Regions from separate parts of the Halobacillus amylolyticus genome, predicted to be linked through region 2. Evidence: riboswitches for the same ligand, from Rfam matches in the RefSeq annotation. Region 2 holds a riboswitch; the other holds the start of a gene.
The links. Region 2 has a riboswitch for lysine ahead of dapA (4-hydroxy-tetrahydrodipicolinate synthase). Riboswitches for the same ligand answer to the same signal wherever they lie in the genome.
Positions count from the first base shown of each region.

Region 1 (15,159 bases), 1.2 Mb from region 2:
GTTATGGACCACCAGGAACATCAGGAAAATTCCCTCCACATTTACACTACGGAATGTACCAGGATAATGGCGAGCATGAATGGTCCTTTGATCCTTATCCCTATTTAAAGAGATGGGAAAAATTAGCCCGTGAACAATAGGAAAAGAGCCCGAGTATTCTGTACTAACAGAATACCCGGGCTTTTATCTTAACTATTCCTTGATTTAGACTTTCTTACTGCATTGGCAATACTGAGAGTCAGGCCACCCCAAATAATAACAATAGTTATAATAAACATGACAATAGCCATTAGCGAGCAACCTCCTTCTTATCATCATCTGAATCTGTTTGATCCAATTCATTGTTCGGCCATTTTTTCATTGACATTAATGAACCAACAAAGATTGCACCAATTGCGACGATCCATCCAAAGTTGAATAGGAAATCAATCGGGTACCCTCCATATGCAGCCGATAATTCTGCTCGCAGGTTTTGCAGCATCATATAACCAAGGACGATCGGCGTAATGACACCTAAACAGAAGCGCCACCACGTTCCCAATCTAATATCAGATATTTCATTTGCATGAGATTGAAATCCCTTAAGACCTTTAGCAAACCAAGCTAAAGCTACAACTTCAAACAATCCAGCTAAGGCCACACCAAAATTGTTAATGAAGTGGTCAACTGTATCTAATAGGTTCAGTCCTCCCTGTGTTGCATAAAGAAGAGAGAGAGCCGCAGCAAAGCCGCCGCCGAACATAATAGACTTACCTCTTGAGATATTAAATTTCTCAGATACCGCAGCTACATAGGTCTCAGTAATAGAGATAAGTGACGACAATCCAGCTAACACGAGGGAAGCGAAGAACAGAAAGCCAAAGATTCTTGGAATACCTGGAATTTGACTAACAATTTCCGGGAATACCATGAATGCAAGGCCGACCCCTCCGACTCCCTTTTCAGCAGCCAGTTGACTTACAGTTGTATCATAGGTGAAAGCCATAAATCCAATGGCTGCAAATACTCCAATCCCTGCAAGAATTTCAAAGGAAGAGTTTGCAAAACCTGTAATAAAGGCATTGTTTGTAATATCTGATTTCTTCGGTAAATACGAAGAGTAAGTAATCATAATAGCAAAAGCGATGGATAAACTAAAGAATATTTGTCCATATGCCGCAACCCATACTTGCGGGTCGGCTATACTCGACCAATCAGGGGTGAAGAACGCAGACAAACCAGATGCAGCCCCCTCAAGTGTAATAGCACGAATAACGATGATGATAAATAACACAACTAAGGTTGGAATGAAAATTTTATTAGCTTTCTCAATTCCTTTTTTAACGCCTTTTGAAAGGACCCCTAATGTAATTACCCATACGATAAGAAGAGGAAGTAAAACTTTAGGTACAAGTCCTCCAAATGTACCTGGATCTGTTAACGTTAAAAACTCTCCAACAAAAAAGCTTGTCGGATCATCACCCCAAGAAAGATTAAATGAGTAATAAGCATACATAATTGCCCAAGCAATAATTACGGCATAATAGGTCGAAATAACGAATGCTATGGTAACTTGCCACCAACCAATCCATTCAAAGCCTTTTCGCACTCTCCCAAGTGATTTAGGAGCAGAGCCGCGATATTTGTGCCCCACCGTGTACTCTAAAATTAATAATGGTATACCAGCAGTTAATAAAGCAAATAAGTAAGGAATAATAAATGCTCCGCCGCCGCTTTCATAAGCTGTAGCAGGAAAGCGCCAAATGTTGCCTAAACCAATTGCTGAACCCATGGCAGCAAATAAGAATCCTGCCCTTGACCCCCATTGTGATCGATTTTCCATGTCTGAAGACCTCCCTTTAATAATCAGAATTCTCCTTCTATACTTGTATGTGACAAGCAAGTGAAAGAGAATGTTTTAAATCTTTATTTTTTTCTGATTATTTATACTTAGATTATAACCATACTGTTAAAGAGATGTCAAAGCTATATTATGGGTACATCTATAGGGAAGATCAGTAGCTTCTGCTTCTTTATTTGGGACTGAAATAAATTTCCCATAAAAAAGAGGAGCACTTCAAGAGCACTCCTCTTCCAATATATTTACTTTATCGAATAATTTCCTAGAAAAATATAGTGGATCAATACTGCTGAGATACCTATCACAATTAATGTCAACAAGAACGCCAACAGCAGTTGTCCAGTAAATCCAAGTATTAAATAACCAACAGCAGCAGCGATAGCCGCAATGAATGCATATGGCAACTGTGTCATCACATGGTCAATGTGATTGGAGCCAGCCCCAGTTGAAGAAAGGATAGTTGTATCAGAGATCGGTGAACAATGATCACCAAACACAGACCCAGCAAGAACTGCGGATAAAGCTGGTAATACTAAATTCACATCAATTCCAGCGGCAATTTCACCTGCGATTGGAAGCATAATCCCAAACGTGCCCCAAGATGTTCCTGTAGCTAAGGCCATGAAACCTGCCACAATAAAAATAAGGAAAGGTAAGAATGCTGTGTTAATCGATGACTGGTTAACAAGGGTAACTAAATACTCACCTGTTCCAAGCTGACCAATTACATCGCCAATCATCCATGCAAAGATGAGGATATACACGGCCGGAAGCATTGCCTTCACACCTTCCGTTAAGACATGATTGATACCCGACTTGGGCTCTTCCTGTCTAATATAAAGACCTCCTGCCACAAGAACAGCTAATACACCGCCTATGAATAAAGAAATGTTTACATTAGTGTTAGCAAAAATACTTATCAGGTTTACTGCTTCTGTTGAATTTCGTATCCCTGTAATAACCATTGATGCAACAGTTACTAAGATTAACGTCACAATAGGCCAAATTAGATGGGAGATCCGTCCATGGTCGTGCCTTTCGAATTCATCGTTTAAATCTCCCGGAACATCTCCTGTTTTATTAGGGTCGATCAGCTCACCTGTCTGCACGGCTCGCTTTTCATGCGTACGCATTGAACCAATATCTATTTTCATAAATACAGTCAAGAAGACGAGTAACAGGGCTGCAAAAACGTAAAAATTGTATGGAATCATTCTAATAAAGGCCTCAAACGCTTGATAATTGGCAATTTCATTAGCTGCTAAAATACTGCCAATTGTTCCAATAATATAAGCTCCCCAGCTTGAAATCGGTGAAATAACGGTAATTGGCGCCGAGGTGGAATCTATATAATACGCTAATTTTGCCCGAGAAATTTTATGACGATCTGTAACAGGCCTCGCCACCTGCCCAACAGCTAACGCGTTAAAATAATCATCGATAAAAATGGTAATACCTAATAAGACTGGAACAAGCTTTGCCCCTTTACGAGTTTTAATACGGGCTACTGCCCATTTACCAAAAGCTCTGCTACCACCGGAAGCTGTCATAAAAGCTGTTGCAACACCAAGCAGTAATAAGAAAGTTAGCAGATAAATATTACCTGTGTTGATAGCACCTTCGCTATAAAAAATGGTAGCAAATACAGTCCAAATCATTTGCAGACCATCTACTACATTGAATTGTGTAAGCATTAAAGCTCCGACAATGATACCTGCCGCCAGGGACAGGATAACTTTTCTCGTTGCAATAACAAGAACAAGCATGAGTAATGGTGGAATAAGTGAATAAATTGTTCCTTCCAAAATGTTTCCCCTCCGTTTATCTTAAGATGATAAAGAGGTGCTTTGCGGAAGACTACTGGAGATAAAATTGAGGAATTTTGAAAAGCTTTTAAACGCAAAAAAGACAATGATAGAAAATAACCTATCATTGCCCTACAGCAGCAATTTGATTATCCTCCATTTCGATCAGTAGCGCACCATGCACCTTAAAAGCATGCATGACAGTGTATCCCTTGTTCAGGTACACACCAGAATAATGCAGCGTGACTGCTGCAATAAACTTCGGCAGGTCTCCCCTTTCGTAAACGTGGTCATCGTTGTCATCCTCACACTGAATTACTAATGAAGCCTGCGCCTCTACCTCACCGATCTGATAAGGTCACGCATATTTAATTTCTTAAATAGTTTACCAAGATCTATCGATTATTGCAAGCCTGTCATTGGTAGTGAAAAGGTTGGAGATTCCTCCTCTCCGTCGCCATTATAAAACTCAGGAACCTCTCCCACTATGGTACTCGTATCGATAGGAATGTCATTGTCTACAATGATCGTTTCTCCTGAAAAAGGAATAACCACTCGTAAACTCACTTTAAAGTTAAGGGATAACTCAAAAAAAGCTGAGTTAATCCCATATTCCTTAATCTCATTTACAAATTGTGATTGAACATCGCCGATGACTTGAAGCTGCACTGGAACCTTTGGCCCAAGGTTAGCCAGGATCGTGTTGTTCGTGGCTAAGCCAATCGGAACTTCAATCAATGTGGCTGGCTCTTCTCCCTTATCTTTTTCTTTTCCGTTTCTATTTATATCTGAATCTAATGTCGTATCTTCCAACGGCAATTCATTTTGCTCCATTCGTCTAAGGAAATTTTGCACTCGTAGTGTAGTATTTCTTAATGCTTTATTGACAACTGCGGAATTCCAGCCCATATAGGTGATATTTCCCTCATTATCCTTTTCAATCCTAACCAAATTTTCAAATTGTAAATCTTCTGCTATCTGTCTGCTCACTGCTTCATTGATAGCGTCTCTTGCTAACTGCTGTGCCTTTGTTTCGGCAATTCCTTGTAAAACTGGTGTAATTCCTCTGTCAATTAACCATAAACATGAACCTGTAATGATAGCAAAACAAATAAATGTGATAAGAATTCTTTTCCCTATTGAGGGTGGATTCGTCTTTTTAGTTCCCATAAAACAACCCCTCCTGCCCTATCTATATGTCGGGAAAGAGGGGTTTAAGCATCAAGTTGTATAAGTTGTATCACATTTTATGATTTGAACCATCAGACGGCTGATCATCGCTTCATTATATCTTGAAAGAATGATTGCAAAGCCTTGGAACTCATTTTTAAGTGCTTAGAGATTTTGCAAGAACATCGCGAAGCAGTTCTGGCATATAATACGTTTTATTTTTAGCATAGGCAATTTCAGGAAAAAGCCTTCCGAATGTAAAAGTATCTGCGGTAGCCAAGGTATAAGTTTTTTGTTTATCAATATTCATTCCATTCATACGTACGCTTTTCACATGAAATTCACCGTCAGAACCTTCAACAACCTCGATGTCAACACCCGTAAACACCATTTTACCAATCACTTCACCTCGAAAACCTAAACCTTTCAAGCGAATTTCCGTTAATTTTCTTGTATGAGCCACTCGAATGACCTCAAGCAGTTCGTCCCCAGCAAGCTCCACTTTACACGGATTCATTGGATGCGGACATATTCTATGGATATCCTCAGATGTCACTTGCCCTTCACCTAGATGATCAAGCAACACACCAGCATTCAACATTGCGAGGTCAGCACCTGTCCAACGCTGCATTTCTTTCGTGAATTTTCTCATAAGCGGTGTTTCCTTAAACCAGGCAATTTTTAAAGTCTTCTCCAAGTAAGCTACAGGAGTTTGCAGATGCTCAACCGCACGTCTTCTCATCTCTTCCAGTTGTTCATTTGCAACGGCATCCTTATTCATATTTTCCGTAGATACTGCATAAGCTTCCTTTTTACTTAAGGATTGTGCCGCATGATCCCACTCTAATATGATTTCTCCTAAATGTGTGCCGTGTTTTCCAGCAGCAGTTAAGATAGCATTCCCTTTATGCTCACCGTTTTGAAAAAGGTGATGAGTATGTCCACCAATAATAACGTCAATTCCCGGATAATGTCTCGCGATCTCTTCATCATCGTACATACCGAGATGCGAGAGTAGCACAACAATGTCAGCTTGTTCCTGAATCTCTGTAATAAGACGGTCTAATACATCAAAAGGCGAAGTAATCGACCAGCCCAACATCCTATAAAATGTTTCAAATGGTGCAGTTAAACCAAGAACAGCTACCTTAACTCCATGCTTCGTTTGAAAAATTTTGTATGGTTTTAACCAATCTGGCTGGGTGGGTTCTTGCGAATGTAAGTTGGCGCAAACCACATCAAAATCAGCTTCATCATATAATGAATATAAATCTTCATAGGATAATGTAATTCCTTCGTTATTACCTAAGTTCGCGAAGCTGTAGCCTGCCTGATTCAAAAGCTCGACATTGCCTTTGCCCATCAACCCTTCTGTTATCGGGTGAAAACGATCCACATGGTCGCCATTGTCTAACAGCCAGTAACTTTCTTCATTTATATGATGTATCTTTTTTCGTTGATTGAAATAGCCGACAATTTGAGGCCAATTCTCAAAGTGACTATGCAAGTCGCTGGTATAGTATAAAAAGATCTTTTCTTTCATTATCAGTCTCCTTATCCAATCCCTTGCCAAATTAACCGTATTCCAACTAGGATAAGCAAAATACGTAAAAACCATTCCACTGCTTGCCCATTTAATTTCCGATTAACAAATGCACCGCACATACCACCTGCATAAGCACCCGGGATAAAGTACAAGGCACGGCTCCATTCGACATGACCTAAATAAATATGTGTTGCTGAACTTGTTATACTTGCAAAGAATATCATAAACATCGATGTAGCTGTTGCAATATGTGGTGGGAATCTAAAAAGCAGGATCAAAACGGGTACAGTAAGCGAGCCCCCTCCGATTCCAAGCAGTCCTGATAATACCCCCACACTAAAGGATAAAACGAAACCAATCCCTAATGGAAATGTATAGGAAATTGTTTGATCATTTAGTACAGCCGTCCTCTTTATACCATTGATTGAGAACCTGTTTCCTTTCCCTCGACTCCTAGGCAGGAAAAATAATAGCGATATAACGATCATTACACTTCCAAATATTAATGCAAAACTATCTGTTCGAAAAAATTGATTGAGCCACGACCCAAAGATGCCCCCTGGAATACTCCCAATCAACAGAAGTAATCCTGCCTTCAAATCTACTCGTTTATGCTTAAGATAGGACAATGTTGATGAAAGTCCTGTGAAAATCATGACAACTAGTGAGATTCCTACAATCTTCTGTGGCGTGACCCAGTCAAACATATGATGGTGATCACCTAAGAATAAAAGAGCAGGAACTAATATAGACCCTCCGCCTAATCCCGCTACGCTTCCAACAAAAGATGCTAAAAACCCGATTACTAAAGCAATTGCGATAAACATGGACAACCTTCTATCTGTATTAGAGATAATATTATAGTATCATGTTTTCTATGACGAAAACATGATTTAGAAAGAGAATGCAACTCTTCAAGTGGTCATAAAGAGAATTTTAGTAAAGATTGTTGTTGTATATGAAGACCTCAGGGGGCTCGCATATTTCCCTCTGCTACCTGTTGATCCATCCTTTTATAAAGGTAAATAAATTACTTTAACTAGCAACAAACTCCTAGAAAATAGCCGAAATTAAAAAAACCGCACAGATGTAAACATCCGTGCGGCAGTGGTTCTTTTATTAACCAATAGAACCTTCCATCTCGAATTTGATAAGACGATTCATTTCTACAGCGTATTCCATTGGAAGTTCTTTCGTAAATGGTTCAATGAAGCCCATTACGATCATTTCAGTTGCTTCCTCTTCGGAAATGCCGCGGCTCATCAGATAGAACAGTTGCTCTTCAGATACTTTAGAAACTTTCGCTTCGTGTTCTAGAGAGATGTTTTCATTCATGATTTCGTTATAAGGAATCGTATCTGACGTAGATTTATTATCCATAATCAACGTATCACACTCAACATTTGAGCGGGCACCTTCCGCTTTACGTCCAAATTGTACAATCCCACGGTATGTTACTTTACCACCATGTTTAGAGATTGATTTCGAAACGATAGTAGAGGAAGTATTAGGAGCCAAGTGATGCATTTTTGCTCCAGCATCCTGGTGCTGTCCCTTACCGGCAAGGGCGATAGAAAGCGTCATTCCTCGGGCACCTTCACCTTTTAGAAGAACAGATGGATATTTCATGGTAAGCTTAGAGCCTAAGTTTCCATCTACCCACTCCATTGTTGCATTTTCTTCAGCCACAGCACGCTTAGTAACAAGATTATAAACGTTATTTGCCCAGTTCTGAATCGTTGTATAACGGCAATAGGCATCTTTTTTAACAAAGATTTCAACAACCGCACTGTGCAGGGAACTGGAAGAATAAGTTGGAGCCGTGCAACCTTCTACATAGTGAACAGATGCGCCTTCGTCAACAATGATCAGTGTACGCTCGAACTGTCCCATGTTCTCAGAATTAATTCGGAAATAAGCCTGTAATGGCGTTTCTACTTTTTGTCCTTTTGGAACATAAATGAAGGAACCGCCAGACCATACCGCCGAGTTTAACGCTGAGAATTTGTTATCAGATGATGGAATTACTTTAGCAAAGTACTCTTTAAAGAGCTCTTCGTTTTCCTTCAGTGCAGAGTCTGTATCTTTGAAGATAACACCTAGATCTTCAAGGTCTTTCTCCATGTTGTGATAGACAACCTCAGATTCGTACTGTGCGGAAACCCCAGCTAGATATTTTTGCTCTGCTTCAGGAATTCCAAGACGATCGAAAGTGTTCTTGATTTCTTCAGGTACTTCATCCCATGAACGTTCAGAACCTTCAGATGGTTTGACGTAATAGGTAATATCATCAAAGTCCAGTTCGGACAAGTCACCGCCCCATTGAGGCATTGGCTTTTTGTAGAACTGCTCAAGCGACTTCAGACGGTAATCAAGCATCCACTGTGGTTCTTCTTTGTAATCGGAGATTTGCTTAACAACTTCTGCTGTCAAGCCTTTTTCAGTACGAAAAATAGAGACATCTTTTTCATGAAAGCCGTATTGATATTCTCCAACCTCTGGCTCTTTTTTAGCCATTTAAATACCTCCTTTTAGTATATAAAAACAATTAAGCTTCTTGTTCGTCGTCCACACCTTTTTCCATTGCCTTCCATGCAAGCGTAGCACATTTAATACGTGCTGGAAACTTAGCTACACCTTGTAGAGCTTCAATGTCTCCAAGGTCGATGTTTTCATCCTCAACTTCATTTCCAAGCATTAACTCAGAAAACATGTGTGACATCTTCACTGCATCTTCAATTTTCTGACCTTTAATGGCCTGTGTCATCATCGATGCTGAGGACATGCTGATTGAACAGCCTTCCCCATCAAATTTAGCATCTTCAACTACGCCTTCGTTTACTTGCAACTGAAGTTGTATTCGATCACCACACGTTGGGTTATTCATATCAACAGTAAGGTGATCTCCCTCTACTGTACCACGATTACGAGGATTTTTGTAATGATCCATTATAACTTGGCGGTAGAGTGTATCTAGGTTATTAAAAGACATCGCCAAAATACTCCTTTGTTGTTTGTAATCCCTGAACGAGTCGATCGATATCTTCTTCTGTGTTGTAAAGATAGAAGCTGGCTCGGGCTGTAGCAGAAACGTCTAGCCACTTCATTAATGGCTGAGCACAATGGTGACCAGCACGAACAGCTATCCCCTCCGCATCAAGTACTGTTGCCAAATCATGCGGATGTACATCTGCCAGGTTGAAAGTCACTAAGCCTGCTCGTTTATCAGGACCATAGATCGTTAACCCTTCGATTGTGTTCATTTGCTGCTGTGCATACTCAACAAGCTTATGCTCATGCTCGGCTATTTCATCTAATCCAACTTCATTAAGGAAATCAATTGCAGCACCAAGACCTACAGCACCTGCAATAATTGGCGTACCCCCTTCAAATTTCCAAGGGAGCTCCTTCCACGTTGAATCATAAAGATTAACAAAGTCGATCATCTCTCCACCAAACTCGACAGGCTCCATCTCATTTAGTAGGGACCGCTTCCCGTACAGAACACCGATTCCTGTAGGACCACACATTTTGTGACCTGAAAAAGCATAAAAGTCACAGTCAAGATCCTGTACATCCACATTCAAATGTGGAGCACCTTGAGCTCCATCAACTAGCATGACAGCCCCATTACGGTGGGCTACAGCAGCAATTTCCTTAATAGGGTTAATTGTTCCAAGAACGTTTGACACATGAGCAATGGCTACAATTTTCGTATTTTCAGTGACCGTCTTCTCAACATCGTTTAAAGAAACGGTTCCATCATCCTGTAAAGGCATATACTTCAAAGTTGCTCCAGTTGCTTTAGCCAATTGCTGCCAAGGAATAATATTACTATGGTGTTCCATCGGTGTGATTACAATCTCATCACCTTCACCCAGGTTTGCATGCCCATAGCTTACAGCGACTGTATTAATCGCTGTTGTTGTTCCTCTAGTGAAAATGATCTCTTGCGTACTTGCTGCATGAATAAATCTACGAACCTTTTCACGAGCACCTTCATACTCATCTGTTGCCCGTGTCCCAAGTGTATGCACACCACGGTGTACATTGGAATTGTAGCCGCGATAATACTCATCCAGTTTCTCAATTACCTTTGTAGGCTTTTGAGATGTAGCGGAAGAGTCTAAATATACAAGCGGGTGTCCATTCACTTCCTGATGCAGAATCGGGAAAGCATCACGAACCGCTTTGATATCCATTAATAAACTTTCCTTTCAATCACTTTCGTTAACTGCTCTTTTACAGCTTTTACAGGGAGCTGATTTACAACAGGTGCCAGGAAGCCGTGAATAACTAAACGCTCAGCCTCTACCTTAGATATCCCGCGGCTCATCAAGTAATAAAGCTGAATTGGATCTACACGACCGACAGAAGCTGCGTGACCTGCCGTTACATCATCTTCGTCGATAAGCAAAATAGGGTTTGCATCCCCACGTGCATCCTTACTTAACATAAGAACACGTGATTCCTGCTCCGCATTTGACTTAGTGGCACCATGCTCAATTTTCCCGATTCCATTAAAGATGCCTGAAGACTTATCTTTCATAACACCATGTTGAAGAATATATCCTTCTGATCCTTTTCCAAAGTGCGTAATGTTTGCTGTGAAGTTCTGCTTTTGTTCTCCACGACCGATCGCGACTGTCTTGGCATTAGAAACAGAGTTATCACCAACTAAATGCGTGATATTCTCTGAAATTGTATCGCCTTCATTCATCTGCCCGAGTGCCCACTCGATCGTTGCATCACGATCAGCAACCCCGCGTCGATTTGTATAAACGGTTGTACCCACATCAAAGTTATCAACCGCTCCAAAGTCAATTTTAGAACCAGCTTTAGCAAAAACTTCTGTGATATTATTAGCAGATGTTTTTTCTTCTTTATTATGAGAAATATAGTTCTCAACATACGTTACTGAACTATTCTCTTCTGCCACGACTAAGACATGGTTTATTAGTGAAGCTTCTGGGTCTTCCTGCCAGAAAATAGCCTGTAAAGGTTCTTCAATCTCCACATTCTTAGGGACATATAAGAAAACTCCACCATTCATAAGAGCAGCGTGCAATGCTGTCAAGCGGTGCTCATCAACATGAACAGCTTCTGTCATATAGTATTGTTGAACCAAATCAGCATGCTCACGTAGAGCTGTACTCATATCTGTAAAAATCACGCCAAGTTCTTTTAACTTTGGATCCAAGCTTCCATAAGCGACAGTATGATTACGCTGAATTACTAGGTTTTGTTGTTCTTTATCTTGATCCAAGAAATTTTGAATCTCTCTAGGGAGATCTCCAAGTGATTGAATCTTATCTCCATTTACATCATGTTTGAAATCAGAAAAGTTCCATTTACTCACATTTGTTTTATCAGGCTTTGGCATCTGTAAAGATTCCGATTTATCCAATGCACGCAGACGAAGATTTTTCATCCACTCTGGTTCGTTTAAGCCTTGAGAGAATTGTGTTACATATTCTTTGTCGTATGGTAGTGAGACTTCTACAGTCATAATGATCCCTCCTATCTATTACGCTTGTTGACCGATTGTTTCGTCTTCGATGCCAAGCTCTTGCTTGATCCAATCGTAACCTTCTTCTTCAAGACGTTGTGCTAATTCAGGTCCACCCGATTTAACAACACGCCCTTGCATCATCACGTGTACTTTGTCTGGTGTAATATAATTAAGAAGACGTTGATAGTGTGTAATCATCAAGCATCCGAATGTATCATTACGCATCTGGTTGATCCCTTTTGCTACCACCTTTAATGCGTCAATATCTAAACCAGAATCAATTTCATCCAAAATAGCAATGGCTGGCTTAACCATCATCAGCTGAAGAATTTCATTACGTTTTTTCTCACCGCCAGAGAATCCCTCATTAAGGTAACGCTGGGCCATATTCTTATCCATATCAAGGGTATCCATCGTGCCATCCATTTCCTTAATGAATTTCATTAAAGAAATTTCATCGCCTTCTTCACGCTGAGCATTAATCGCTGTACGAAGGAAGTCGGAGTTCGTTACACCGCTGATTTCACTTGGGTATTGCATAGCCAAGAATAAGCCTGCTTGAGCACGCTCGTCCACTTCCATTTCAAGAACGTTTTCTCCATCAAGGAGAATTTCACCTTGAGTCACTTCATATTTCGGGTGTCCCATAACAGCAGAGGCAAGTGTCGATTTACCCGTTCCGTTAGGCCCCATAACAGCGTGGAACTCTCCACCTGTAATTGTCAGATTTACACCTTTTAAGATTTGCTGACCTTCAATTTCTACGTGAAGATCTTTGATTTCAAGCGTTGATCCTGCCATAAATAATACCTCCAGTAAATCTATTATTATTGAATGTGTTGGTTGTTGTGGATCAAAAACCATTCTCAATTTATTCTCATTACAATCTTATATCATTTAGAATCTGATATCAACTCATTTCCACTGATTCGGGAACACTTCAACATTTGGATAAGGATAGACCTTATCACGCATTTCATTCTAATTCTTTCCTTATTATATTAACATAAAGATACATAACAAAAAAATCAGGTGGACTTAAACCACCTGATTCTTCACTCGTCTATTTATGAAGTTGACGATCTACTTGTGCGACCATTTTCTGACTTTGTTCGAATTCTCGTTGGCGCTTTTCCTCGACTTTTAATCTTTCATCCAACCTGCTGCTGTACTCTGCGTAGCTTATGTTGTGTGCTTGATGCATCGCTTTTTCCATTTCAGCAGTGTAATTCAAACTCAGATAGTCACTAATAATAAATCAACCCTTTCAGATTTTTTACACAATTTAGCATACCACAGTACTCTACCCTCGCCAAAGTCGGTATAAACTTAAAAATTGGTTTGTATCCTGATTTTGAATAAAAATACAAGTTCATACAACTATATATTTATCATACATTGGATTTTCTCCAATTTTCAACCTATTTCCTAGTGTTTGGTTTTTGATAAATCTGTGTAAGCATCTTGTACAAGTGTTACTGCCTGACTCAGTGCAGCACCGCCCCCAAACGCTGCGGCTACACCACATGCTTCCATAACTTCCTGTTCACTTGCTCCCTGATCTACACAGCCCTTCGTATGGTAAACCATGCAATATTCATCTTGTGCAACAATGCTTATCCCTAAAGCCATTAACTGTTTTTGCTTTTTAGAAAGTTCTCCTTCTTTAAAGCAGCTTTCCGAAAACTCATTAAAATGATGAGCAACTTCCGGCATTTTATCGGCAAAGATTCCTATTCCATGCTTATACTCTTGTAAAAAAGCTGTTGTCCAATTTACTTCTTGTTCCATGAATAATGCCTCCCTAAATGAAATGCGTGACTCCGAATAGTATAAACGGGGTCACGCATTTTATTCCTTACATTATTCTGCAGAACCGTCTACAGGAACAACTGCACCTTCATATTCTTCCATAATAAAGGTCTGAATTTCTTCAGAATGGAGCACTTCTACTAGAGTATTTAATGCTTTAGAATCTTTATCTTCACTCTTTGCTGCAATTACATTTACATATGGAGACTCAGAGTCCTCCAATATAAGAGCATCCTCAGTCGGGTTTAACCCCGCCTGAATAGCGTAATTCGTGTTAATAGCTACAAGTGCATCTTCTGAACGCTTATACGTTTCCGGAAGAAAAGCTGCATCTATTCCTGTATCGAATTTCAAATTTTTAGGGTTTTCTACAATATCATCAACAGTCGCCTCTACTTTATCGACACTTTCGTCCAACTTGATTAATCCCTCTTTTTCAAGTAAGGAAAGAATACGACCGTGATCGGCAACAGACCGACTCATAATGACCGTTGTTCCTTCTTGAATCTCATCTAAACTAGAAATATTCTTGGAATAGATACCCATAGGCTCAATATGAATGCCACCAAGGTTTGCAAAATCATATCCATGTTGCTCTTCCTGGGCATTCAAGTAAGGGATATGCTGGAAGTAGTTAGCATCAAGAACCCCTGCTGCTAAATCCTTGTTCGGTAAAATATAGTCTTGATATTCTTCAATCTTTAGAGTGATTCCTTTTTCTTCAAGGATCGGCTTTGCCTGCTCCAGAATTTCAGAGTGCGGCACACTTGTGGCCCCTACAGTAATTTCTGTTTGCCCTTCTCCACCCTCGCTGTTGTCACCAGATGAATTCTCCTCTTCAGAAGAACCACATGCTGCTAGAACTAAAATAAATAATACCGCCAAAATACTAGTCCATAATTTTTTCAACTTTTCCATCCCCTTTTCTAATTAAAAACTATCTTTTATCCAACTTACGGGATATAAAATCGCCGATGAATTGGAAAATGAATACAATGATTACAATTAATATTGTACAGAATAACACCACATCAAAGTCACTACGCTGAAAACCGTAGAAATAAGCAAAGTCGCCTAGTCCACCGGCTCCGATCACGCCAGCCACTGCTGTATAACCAATTAAAGCTATGGCTGTAACTGTAATACCTGAAACAAGTGCTGGCATCGACTCTGGAAGCAGAACTTTAAAGATAATCGTGGAATACTTAGCCCCCATCGATTTAGCAGCCTCAAGTACACCTTTATCCACTTCTTTCAATGCAATCTCCACCAGTCTCGCGTAGAATGGTGCACCACCTATAATCAGCGCAGGCAATGCCGCTTTTGGACCGCGAATCGTTCCCATAAGAAAGTCAGTAAAAGGAAATAATAGCAGGATTAAGATAATAAACGGAATAGCCCTAAAAACGTTTACTACTGCTGCAGTGACCCAATTTAGGGCTTTATTTTTCCAAATGCCCCCGGGACCTGACAA
Region 1 is NZ_CP095075.1:3,966,853-3,982,011, reverse strand. It holds gene MUO15_RS20010 (M23 family metallopeptidase) at 1-140, shown strand, start outside; gene MUO15_RS20005 (MetS family NSS transporter small subunit) at 189-278, opposite strand; gene MUO15_RS20000 (sodium-dependent transporter) at 290-1,822, opposite strand; gene MUO15_RS19995 (Na+/H+ antiporter NhaC family protein) at 2,083-3,645, opposite strand; lysine riboswitch at 3,807-3,992, opposite strand; gene yunB (sporulation protein YunB) at 4,048-4,815, opposite strand; gene MUO15_RS19985 (bifunctional metallophosphatase/5'-nucleotidase) at 4,973-6,358, opposite strand; gene MUO15_RS19980 (sulfite exporter TauE/SafE family protein) at 6,370-7,188, opposite strand; gene sufB (Fe-S cluster assembly protein SufB) at 7,481-8,878, opposite strand; gene sufU (Fe-S cluster assembly sulfur transfer protein SufU) at 8,910-9,353, opposite strand; gene MUO15_RS19965 (cysteine desulfurase) at 9,343-10,563, opposite strand; gene sufD (Fe-S cluster assembly protein SufD) at 10,563-11,870, opposite strand; gene sufC (Fe-S cluster assembly ATPase SufC) at 11,889-12,674, opposite strand; gene MUO15_RS19950 (YuzK family famiily protein) at 12,937-13,107, opposite strand; gene MUO15_RS19945 (carboxymuconolactone decarboxylase family protein) at 13,302-13,664, opposite strand; gene MUO15_RS19940 (MetQ/NlpA family ABC transporter substrate-binding protein) at 13,737-14,594, opposite strand; gene MUO15_RS19935 (methionine ABC transporter permease) at 14,623-15,159, opposite strand, start outside.
Region 1: linked by a shared signal. The riboswitch ahead of MUO15_RS19995 (Na+/H+ antiporter NhaC family protein) and the one ahead of dapA (4-hydroxy-tetrahydrodipicolinate synthase) in region 2 are both predicted to bind lysine.

Region 2 (8,438 bases):
TCTTAGGGCTATCCGCAGCTTTTCTTGGGCACTTTGTTGAAAAATATGGCCCCAGGAAATCGGGGTTATTAGCTGCGGCATTTTTTGGGGTAGGTATATTTGGATCCGGGTTGGCTGTAAATTTAGGTTCGCTGCCTCTATTATATATTTTTTATGGAGTATTAGGGGGAATCGGGTTAGGGCTAGGCTACATTGCTCCTGTTTCTACCCTGGTGAAGTGGTTTCCGGATCGCCGAGGGTTAGCCACTGGCTTAGCGATCATGGGGTTTGGTTTTGCCGCTGCGATCAGTAGTCCAGTTATGGATTCATTAATCAAATCCGTCGGCACGGCTAATACATTTTACATTTTAGGAATTGCTTATTTTATTGTGATGGTGGCCTCATCCGTTTATTTGGAAAAACCCCTGTGGACTGGGCGCCAGCAGGCTTTAAAGAAAAAAAAGCATCGGGTAGATCCAAGGTTAAGCAAGATTTATCTCAATTAAAAGCAAACGAAGCAATCAAAACATCAAGGTTTTACTATTTATGGTTGATGCTGTTTATTAATGTGACGTGTGGGATTGCCATTTTATCAGCGGCAAAACCTCTAGCTCAAGAGAGTATTGGTTTAACAACTACTGAAGCAGCAGCGTTAGTCGGTGTACTAGGAATCTTTAATGGCCTAGGGAGAATTGGCTGGGCCACCGTTTCCGACTATATAGGTAGAACGAATACATACACAACGTTCTTTGTTGTTCAAATCGTATTATTCGCGTTATTGCCCCATACATCGATGGCCATATTGTTCCAAGTGATGCTTGCAATTGTTTACACGTGCTATGGCGGAGGGTTTTCGGCCCTCCCAGCTTACATTGGCGACTTATTTGGTACAAAACAGCTTGGTGCCATTCACGGTTACATTTTAACAGCATGGGCAGCAGCTGGTTTAGCAGGTCCCATGTTCGCAGCGTGGATGAAAGATACAACAGGAAGCTATTCAGCAAGCTTAACGTTCTTTGCAGGATTATTTGTCATTGCCTTAATCGTTTCTTTAGTTATTCGCAAAGATATAAATAAATTGCGGGCCCTAAATGCTGGACAGAGTAAAAGTAAATCTGCAGCTAGCTAACATTTCATTATGACGGCGGAATTGTGGTAAAGTATAAACATGTTATAACTGTTTTTTTACAGGAGGACACCATGAATAAGTACGAAGCAGAATTCAGTAACCTTGTTCGCTCTTTCAGAAAAAAGCATATGGGAAAAGGACCAAGCAAAATCACAACAACATTTTGTAAAAACTGGGCGATTTGCGAGATGGAGGGAAATCTATCACCAGTTGAGAAGTTCATCGCGAGTGCCGATGACGGAAAACAACTGCTCCGGGCTGCACGCACAGAAATGGTGAAAGAAATGTATAGAAAGAATCCTCCTGTTGAGATGGAAGAGTTTCTAGGATGTAAGTATGTTGATTTGTTTGTTGACATTGATATTCATCGTGATTTCGGAATGTCAATCTTCATTTTTGATGAAAATGTGGAAGAAAAATATTCTAAATAACAGGTTTGGCACTTGGTAGCGACCCTGCTAAAGACTTAACCACCGTAGTATTTTTACCTAGTAAAAGTATGTACGGTGGTTTTTTATTTGAACAATCAAGTGGTCAATTTTACAAGGAGTGAGTGAAAATGGGAGAAACAAAACACCAAGGACCTATAAAAGTATCTAAAAAGCCCGCACCTGAGCACTGGGTGAGTCCAGTTCCATTTGGCCTAGGCAAGGTGAAGCCGAAACATATTAGGGACACAATGAAAATCATGTGGGAAAATAAGGACAATATAAATTACGCTAAGAACATCCTTACTAAGGGTGTTTGTGATGGCTGTGCACTAGGAGTTTCAGGCCTTCAAGACCAAACACTAAAGGGTCCGCATATTTGTACCACTCGTTTAAATGTATTACGTCTAAGTACAATGCCTGCCATGAAAGAAGAGATGGTTCACGCAGATATTGATGAACTTAAGAAATATAGTAGTGAAGAATTGCGTCGGTTAGGTCGAATTCCATATCCATTGATTCGTAGAAAAGGCGAAAGGAAGTTTTCACGTCTGGGTTGGGATGAGGCAATGGATATGATTGCAGAAAAGATGAAAAAATTGGACCCTAAACAATATGGGTTTTATTTAACCTCAAGAGGAATCACAAATGAATCTTATTACGTAGCTGCGAAGGTATCCCGTTTCCTTGGGACAAACCATGTTGACAATGCTTCCCGTATTTGTCATTCCCCTTCCAAAACAGCTCTTAAACGTTCTGTAGGGATTGGAGCAAGTAGTGCAAACTATCAAGATTGGATCGGAACCGATGTCCTTTTATTCTGGGGTTCTGTTGCTTCGAATAGTTCACCTGTTTCAACAAAGTATATGTTAGCTGCTAAGAAAAAGGGAACAAAAATTATTGTTATCAATCCATATAGAGAGCCGGCGATGGATAAATATTGGGTCCCTTCTAATACTGAATCTGCGTTATTTGGAACAAAGGTCGCGGATGACTTTTATCAAATAAACATCGGTGGGGATATTGCTTTCATGCATGGTATCATGAAACACTGGTTTGATATGGAAGAATTAGAACATGGTTCGGCCATTAATCACCCATTTGTTCAAGAGCATGTGAATAGTTATAAGGAGCTTAAAGCGAAGGTCCAAGATCAGTCTTGGGAGGAGATTGTGAAGTCTTCAGGGGTAACAAAGGAAAGAATTATTGAGTTGTCTGAACTGCTAGCAAATAGTAAAAGTGCAGTATATGCTTGGGCGCTAGGATTAACGATGCACTCCTTTGCAACAGATAATATCTCGCAAGTTGCCAACCTAGCCCTTTTGCGCGGTCACTTAGGGCGCGAGCATGCTGGTTTGATGCCGTTTCGTGGTCACTCTAGTGTCCAAGGTTCTGGCGAAATGGGGGCGGATCCATTTGTCCTTCCTGGCGGCGGCTGGGATGAGGAGAATGTCAAGAGAATCGAAGACGTATGGAACTTCGAACTTCCAAAGTGGCAAGGTGATATTGTTGGTGTTTCTCTTGAGAATGCTGTGCTTCCAGAAGATAATGAAAGAAAGCTGAAAATGTATTATATGAGCGGTGGTAATTTCTTAGAAACGATGCCAAACCCTGATTTTATTGAGGAGGCATTATCTGAATTAGACATCCGTGTTCACCAGGATATTATCTTTAATACTTCAACACTGGTTGATGCGAAAGAAGCCGTTATTGTGCTTCCAGCAAAAACCCGTTATGAACAAGACGGCGGAGGAACTTCTACCTCTACTGAACGAATGGTTTACTTCTCACCTGAAATTAAAGGGAATAAACAGTTGGTTGAAGAAGCACGATCAGAGTGGAAAATCTACATTGACCTTGCAAAAAGAGTTAAACCTGAAACTGCGCATTTAGTTGATTTTAAGGATGGTCAGTCCATTCGGGATGAAATTGCACTGGCAAATCAAAATTACGACGGCATTCAACATCTAAAGAAACAGGGAGATGTTTTCCAATGGGGAGGCGCATGGTTATGCGAAGGTGGAATTTGTCCAACTCCTGATGGGAAAGGAAATTTAATTCAAGTTGATATTCCAAAACTTGATAAACCAGAAGGCACGTTCTACATTACAACCCGGCGTGGGAAGCAATTCAACTCGATGGTCTACAAAAAAACAGATCCATTTAACGCTGCTGGACGTTACGATGTTTTAATGAGTGAAGAAGATGGAAGAGAGTTAAATATCACAAATGGAGAACCAGTTGTTGTTTATAATCAACATGGAACTTTTCAAGGTAAAGCTCATTTTGCTGATATTACAAACGGAAATGTCGGCCTTCATTTCCCAGAAGCAAACTTTTTAATTCCAAAAGGTGTTTATGATGGGCCTTCAGGAATTCCTCAATATAGTATTGCAGTCAAAGTTGAAAAAGCCGAGCGCTTTAATGCTAGGAAAGATGTTAATTATTTAGAGAAAAAAGTAGAAGACTTAGAAATGGCAGTAGATTAATTGATAATAATGTCCATTTTACTTAAAGTGTGTGTTCAAAAAGTTGACGAATGAAGAACGTCGACAAAGATCGTCACCTCCTGTCACAAAGTCGACACTAGCACGTCCTGTGCGTCGCAAGAAGTTCGAGGCGCGAAAGTTTTGAGGACCGCAAGCCGTATGCCTTTCATATGTGAGGATCAGAAAAACCAAGCAACGAAGAAATTCGCCGTTAATCATTTGGTGACTTTTGAACATCCTCTTAAAAGAAGACCACATTAGCGGAATTTTCACTCTGCTAATGTGGTCTCTTATTTGTTATTCAACCAACAGCCTCTATTTCATTAGGCGGCAGGGTTCTTTGTAGTACTTCTCTTTCTTCTTTGTTCAAAGGCAGTAATGGTAGGCGAACATCACCGACATGTACCCCTCTCATATTTAGCGCTGCTTTTACTGGTGAGGGGCTTGGGGCAGCAAATAATGCATTCATGATTGGGAGAAGCTCACGATGTATCGAAGCAGCCCTTCGGACATCACCTCTCGTAAAGTTATTGACCATTTCTTGCATTTCATTTCCGATAATGTGTGAAGAAACGGAAACAATTCCTGCTCCCCCAATTGATAAGATGGGCAATGTCATTCCATCATCACCACTATATACCGTAAACTCATCAGCCGTCTTACTAATAATTTCTGCCACGGCATCCAAATCACCACTGGCCTCTTTTACAGATACAATATTGTTGATTTTAGAGAGGCCGACAATCGTTTCTACTGACATGTTTACTACACTTCGTCCCGGAATATTATAAAGCATGATTGGTAATGATGTGGAATTGGCAATCGCTTTAAAGTGTTGAAATAAGCCTTCCTGTGACGGTTTGTTGTAATATGGAGCAACAAGCATGATTCCATCGACCCCTGCTTCCTCTGCCTGCCTTGTCAAACTGATCGAAGCATTTGTGTTGTTTGATCCAGTTCCGGCTATGACTGGAACTCTTCCGTCAACAACTTTCACCACAAATTTAAATAAGTCCATCTTTTCCTCTGTTGTCAATGTAGGAGATTCTCCAGTTGTACCAGCTATAACCAATCCATCAGAACCATTGGTTAGTAAATGATTGACTAAAGTTCTCGTAGCAGTAAAATCAACCTCACCGTTATGGTCAAACGGAGTCACCATGGCAGTTAAAACTTGGCCGAAATTCATAACTTCACACCCTTTTGTATAATTTTAAAAATTCAGAGGTGGTCCGGGCCATTCGGAAGTAAACGCAAAAAAGCAACAACGAAGGCTTCGCTGTTGCCGTAGAAACATATTTGTGAAAATCGTTCCTGCGTAAGATAGCCCTCCATATAGTTTCCTATATGACAGCCCTGTATTTATTCAATAGCAGAACCAGCTTCAAGAACATGAGATTCTCCCCGCTTCGGCAAATTCCCCTTTTCACAATAGTCATGGGATCTCATTATCCTCGTATTGTGTACTAATGGTCTTTGCTCCTCTATCCTTACTTCAAAAGTATTGAAATAAGAAAATATTTAATTGAGTGTACTATAACAAAAAATCCCCTTTACTACAAGGCTATTTCAGAAATACTTTTAAAAAAACGTGAATTTCAAAGATTAACTGAAATCTCCACAGCCGCTTGTTCGAACTGAAACTAAAGGACTAAGGTTTTGTTACCGATAAAGTAAGTGAATACTGCATAAAGGAGGAAGTGTAAATGCTAAATGGATGTGATATTTGTTTACCACAGCATCACGGGTATACAGTTTATTTTGTAGGCGGCCAAAGTATTGATCAATTAAAAAAGTACTTTAGATACTTTTCCGAAGAAAAATGGTTCACTGTCAACGAAAAAACCTTTTGGACCGAGGAACCTATCTTCTTCGACCTATTGGATTATCTTGAAGGTCATATGGAGCCAGATAAAGTTTTTGCAGTTTCTTCAAAGAAAGCCGCCCCCTTACAAAACCTTGATGAAATGAAGCGGATCGGATTGTTTCGGGTAGAACGACAAGCCAGTTGGATTGACCAAATCATTGAGGAGCGTTCGATACGAACTCACTACCAGCCCATTGTCAGTGTTAAAAATAATCAGGTTGATATGTTCGGCTATGAACTCCTATCAAGAGGGATAGATGAAAAGGGAGATCTTATTCCCCCATTCAAAATGTTTGAAGCCGCTAGAGTACGTAACAGGTTATTTGCTCTTGATCGCATTTGTCGTCTCGAATCGGTAAAAAATGCTTCAAACATCGACATCACAAATAAGATGATTTTCATAAATTTCATCCCGACAGCCATTTATGTGCCGGAACATTGTCTTTCAACAACTTTTGAGCTTATAAAAAAGGTCAATCTTAAGCCAGAACAAGTCGTCTTTGAGGTTGTAGAAACCGACGAGGTTGAAGATATCGAACATCTTAAATCAATCTTGAATTATTATAAGTCACATGGGTTTAAATATGCCTTGGATGATGTTGGAACAGGTGTGAATGATCTTAAAAAGCTATCAAGTCTAGAACCCCATTTTGTTAAATTAGCTCGGGAGTTTTCTGATGGGGTGAGCGAAGACCTTGGTAAGCAACACGTGGCTGAATCAGTCCTGCAAGTTGCCCGCGATATAAATGCTAAGCCGTTGGCAGAGGGGGTTGAAAGATCAGAAGATATAAGATTCCTAGCTGACATCGGATATGAATTATTTCAGGGTTATTATTTTGCAAAGCCTCAGGAAAATCCAACCCAACATATTGACCAAGAGTTTAGGGGGTGAAATACCACTCTTCTCATAACGTTGTTCTCAACGAAATATTTACATAAATCATTAAGAGACAGCAGATCAACAAACAGACTGTAAAAGTAGGGGATAGTCCGAATTAGCCGTAATAAAAATTCGCTTCTAAGGGAGGAAACCTTTTTGATAGTTATTTTCAAGTGTTGTTCATTGAAACACCTGCAATGTTTTCCTTTTCGTCCCTAAAGATTTATCGTTGCCCCCATTTACCTGCACGAAGGTTGGAAGGAAGGATATAAGGAAATGTTTGAACGTTTAGAAAGTGCCCTTCCCTCCCATGCCGTCAAAGATTTAACATTTGAGTTGCTCCAGCACCGGTTTACGAAGCCAGCTAAAGAAAAACTATCCTATGAGTAAGCTTGAGCTTGAGGAATCCAAAAGAAAGTGGAAATGGGGCCGCTACGGAATCGCAAATACGTTTATCAGGACGAAGAGCAGGAAGATATGAAAGATACACTAGGAGGATATAATGATACTTATTTCCCGGAAGCCAAGTTAGAGTATTTTACGTGACAGTAAAATCTTACAGAATAACAAAGCCCGTCTCATATAAAAGGAAGACGGGCTTTGTTATTGCATAGGACCGGGAAAGAAAAGAATACTTCAACTAAGGACGCCTTTTTGTTGACATAGGCAGGACAATTACTGTTCATGGGTTAGTCTGTTTATAACGAACTTCGAGGGTATTGATTGTAGAGAAGAAATAGCAGGCCTAACATAACGATATCTAATCTAGCCTCGAAAAGAAATAGGATAAAGCCGGCATGTAGAGTAGGAACCTTTGTTATCAATAGCGCGGCAATGATAATGCCCATTAGTGGAAGAGTTGCATATTTCACATACCTATTTGCGACGAGAAGTATTCCGCACACAATTTCAATAGCAGCTACTACATACATAATTGTGATTGAATTAGGTATGCCTAAACTTGTGAAATACTCACCTAAACCATTACCTGTTACCTTTATAAATCCGGAAGTAATAAAAACAAAGGCTGTTACATATCGAACCCATTTTATTGCGGATAAAGAAGTGTTCATGGGTTGTCCTCCTTTCATATAAATGTATATGCAAGAAGGAAGACAAACCATTCCAAATATAGTTTAAATATTGAGAGAATTAGGATTTCTAATCGAAGTGAAATAGCGATAGGGTATTCGGCAATAAAAGCAGTAAACTTAAAAGGAAATAAACAAGTCATAACCATATCCATCACACCGGTGCCTTAACTTTGCCCTGTTGTACGTCTATGCCTCCACATCATATAGCAATAACGGATCGTACAACCGATGCAGAAGCCCATCAAGTCAATACCTGCGGCAGCTAATACCATAAGGCTGAATATAGTCGCAGCCACAGTCCAGCCTAAGAGGCGATCGATAATCCTAAGTAAATGGTAGCGATCCAATGATTGAAAAGCTGTTGCTCTTTATCTTCAGGAATATAGCGATGTAAGGGCTTCTTCAAAAAATTCTTACCAAAATGAATGACAGGATTTTGTTTTGTACTTAACGTGTAAACACCGATGATAAACGGAACAAATAATACTGCGTGATGGGTGACTAACGCTAAAAGGACAGAAACAACAATGAATGCCTGATTCAACTGAACAAGTGGTTTTGGTATGCTCATG
Region 2 is NZ_CP095075.1:2,776,733-2,785,170, forward strand. It holds partial or broken gene MUO15_RS14375 (L-lactate MFS transporter) at 1-1,108, shown strand, start outside; gene MUO15_RS14380 (Na-translocating system protein MpsC family protein) at 1,180-1,539, shown strand; gene MUO15_RS14385 (FdhF/YdeP family oxidoreductase) at 1,668-4,025, shown strand; gene dapA (4-hydroxy-tetrahydrodipicolinate synthase) at 4,327-5,214, opposite strand; lysine riboswitch at 5,342-5,520, opposite strand; gene MUO15_RS14395 (EAL domain-containing protein) at 5,732-6,784, shown strand; partial or broken gene MUO15_RS14400 (spore photoproduct lyase family protein) at 6,998-7,318, shown strand; gene MUO15_RS14405 (DoxX family protein) at 7,471-7,845, opposite strand; partial or broken gene MUO15_RS14410 (DUF4395 domain-containing protein) at 8,031-8,438, opposite strand, start outside.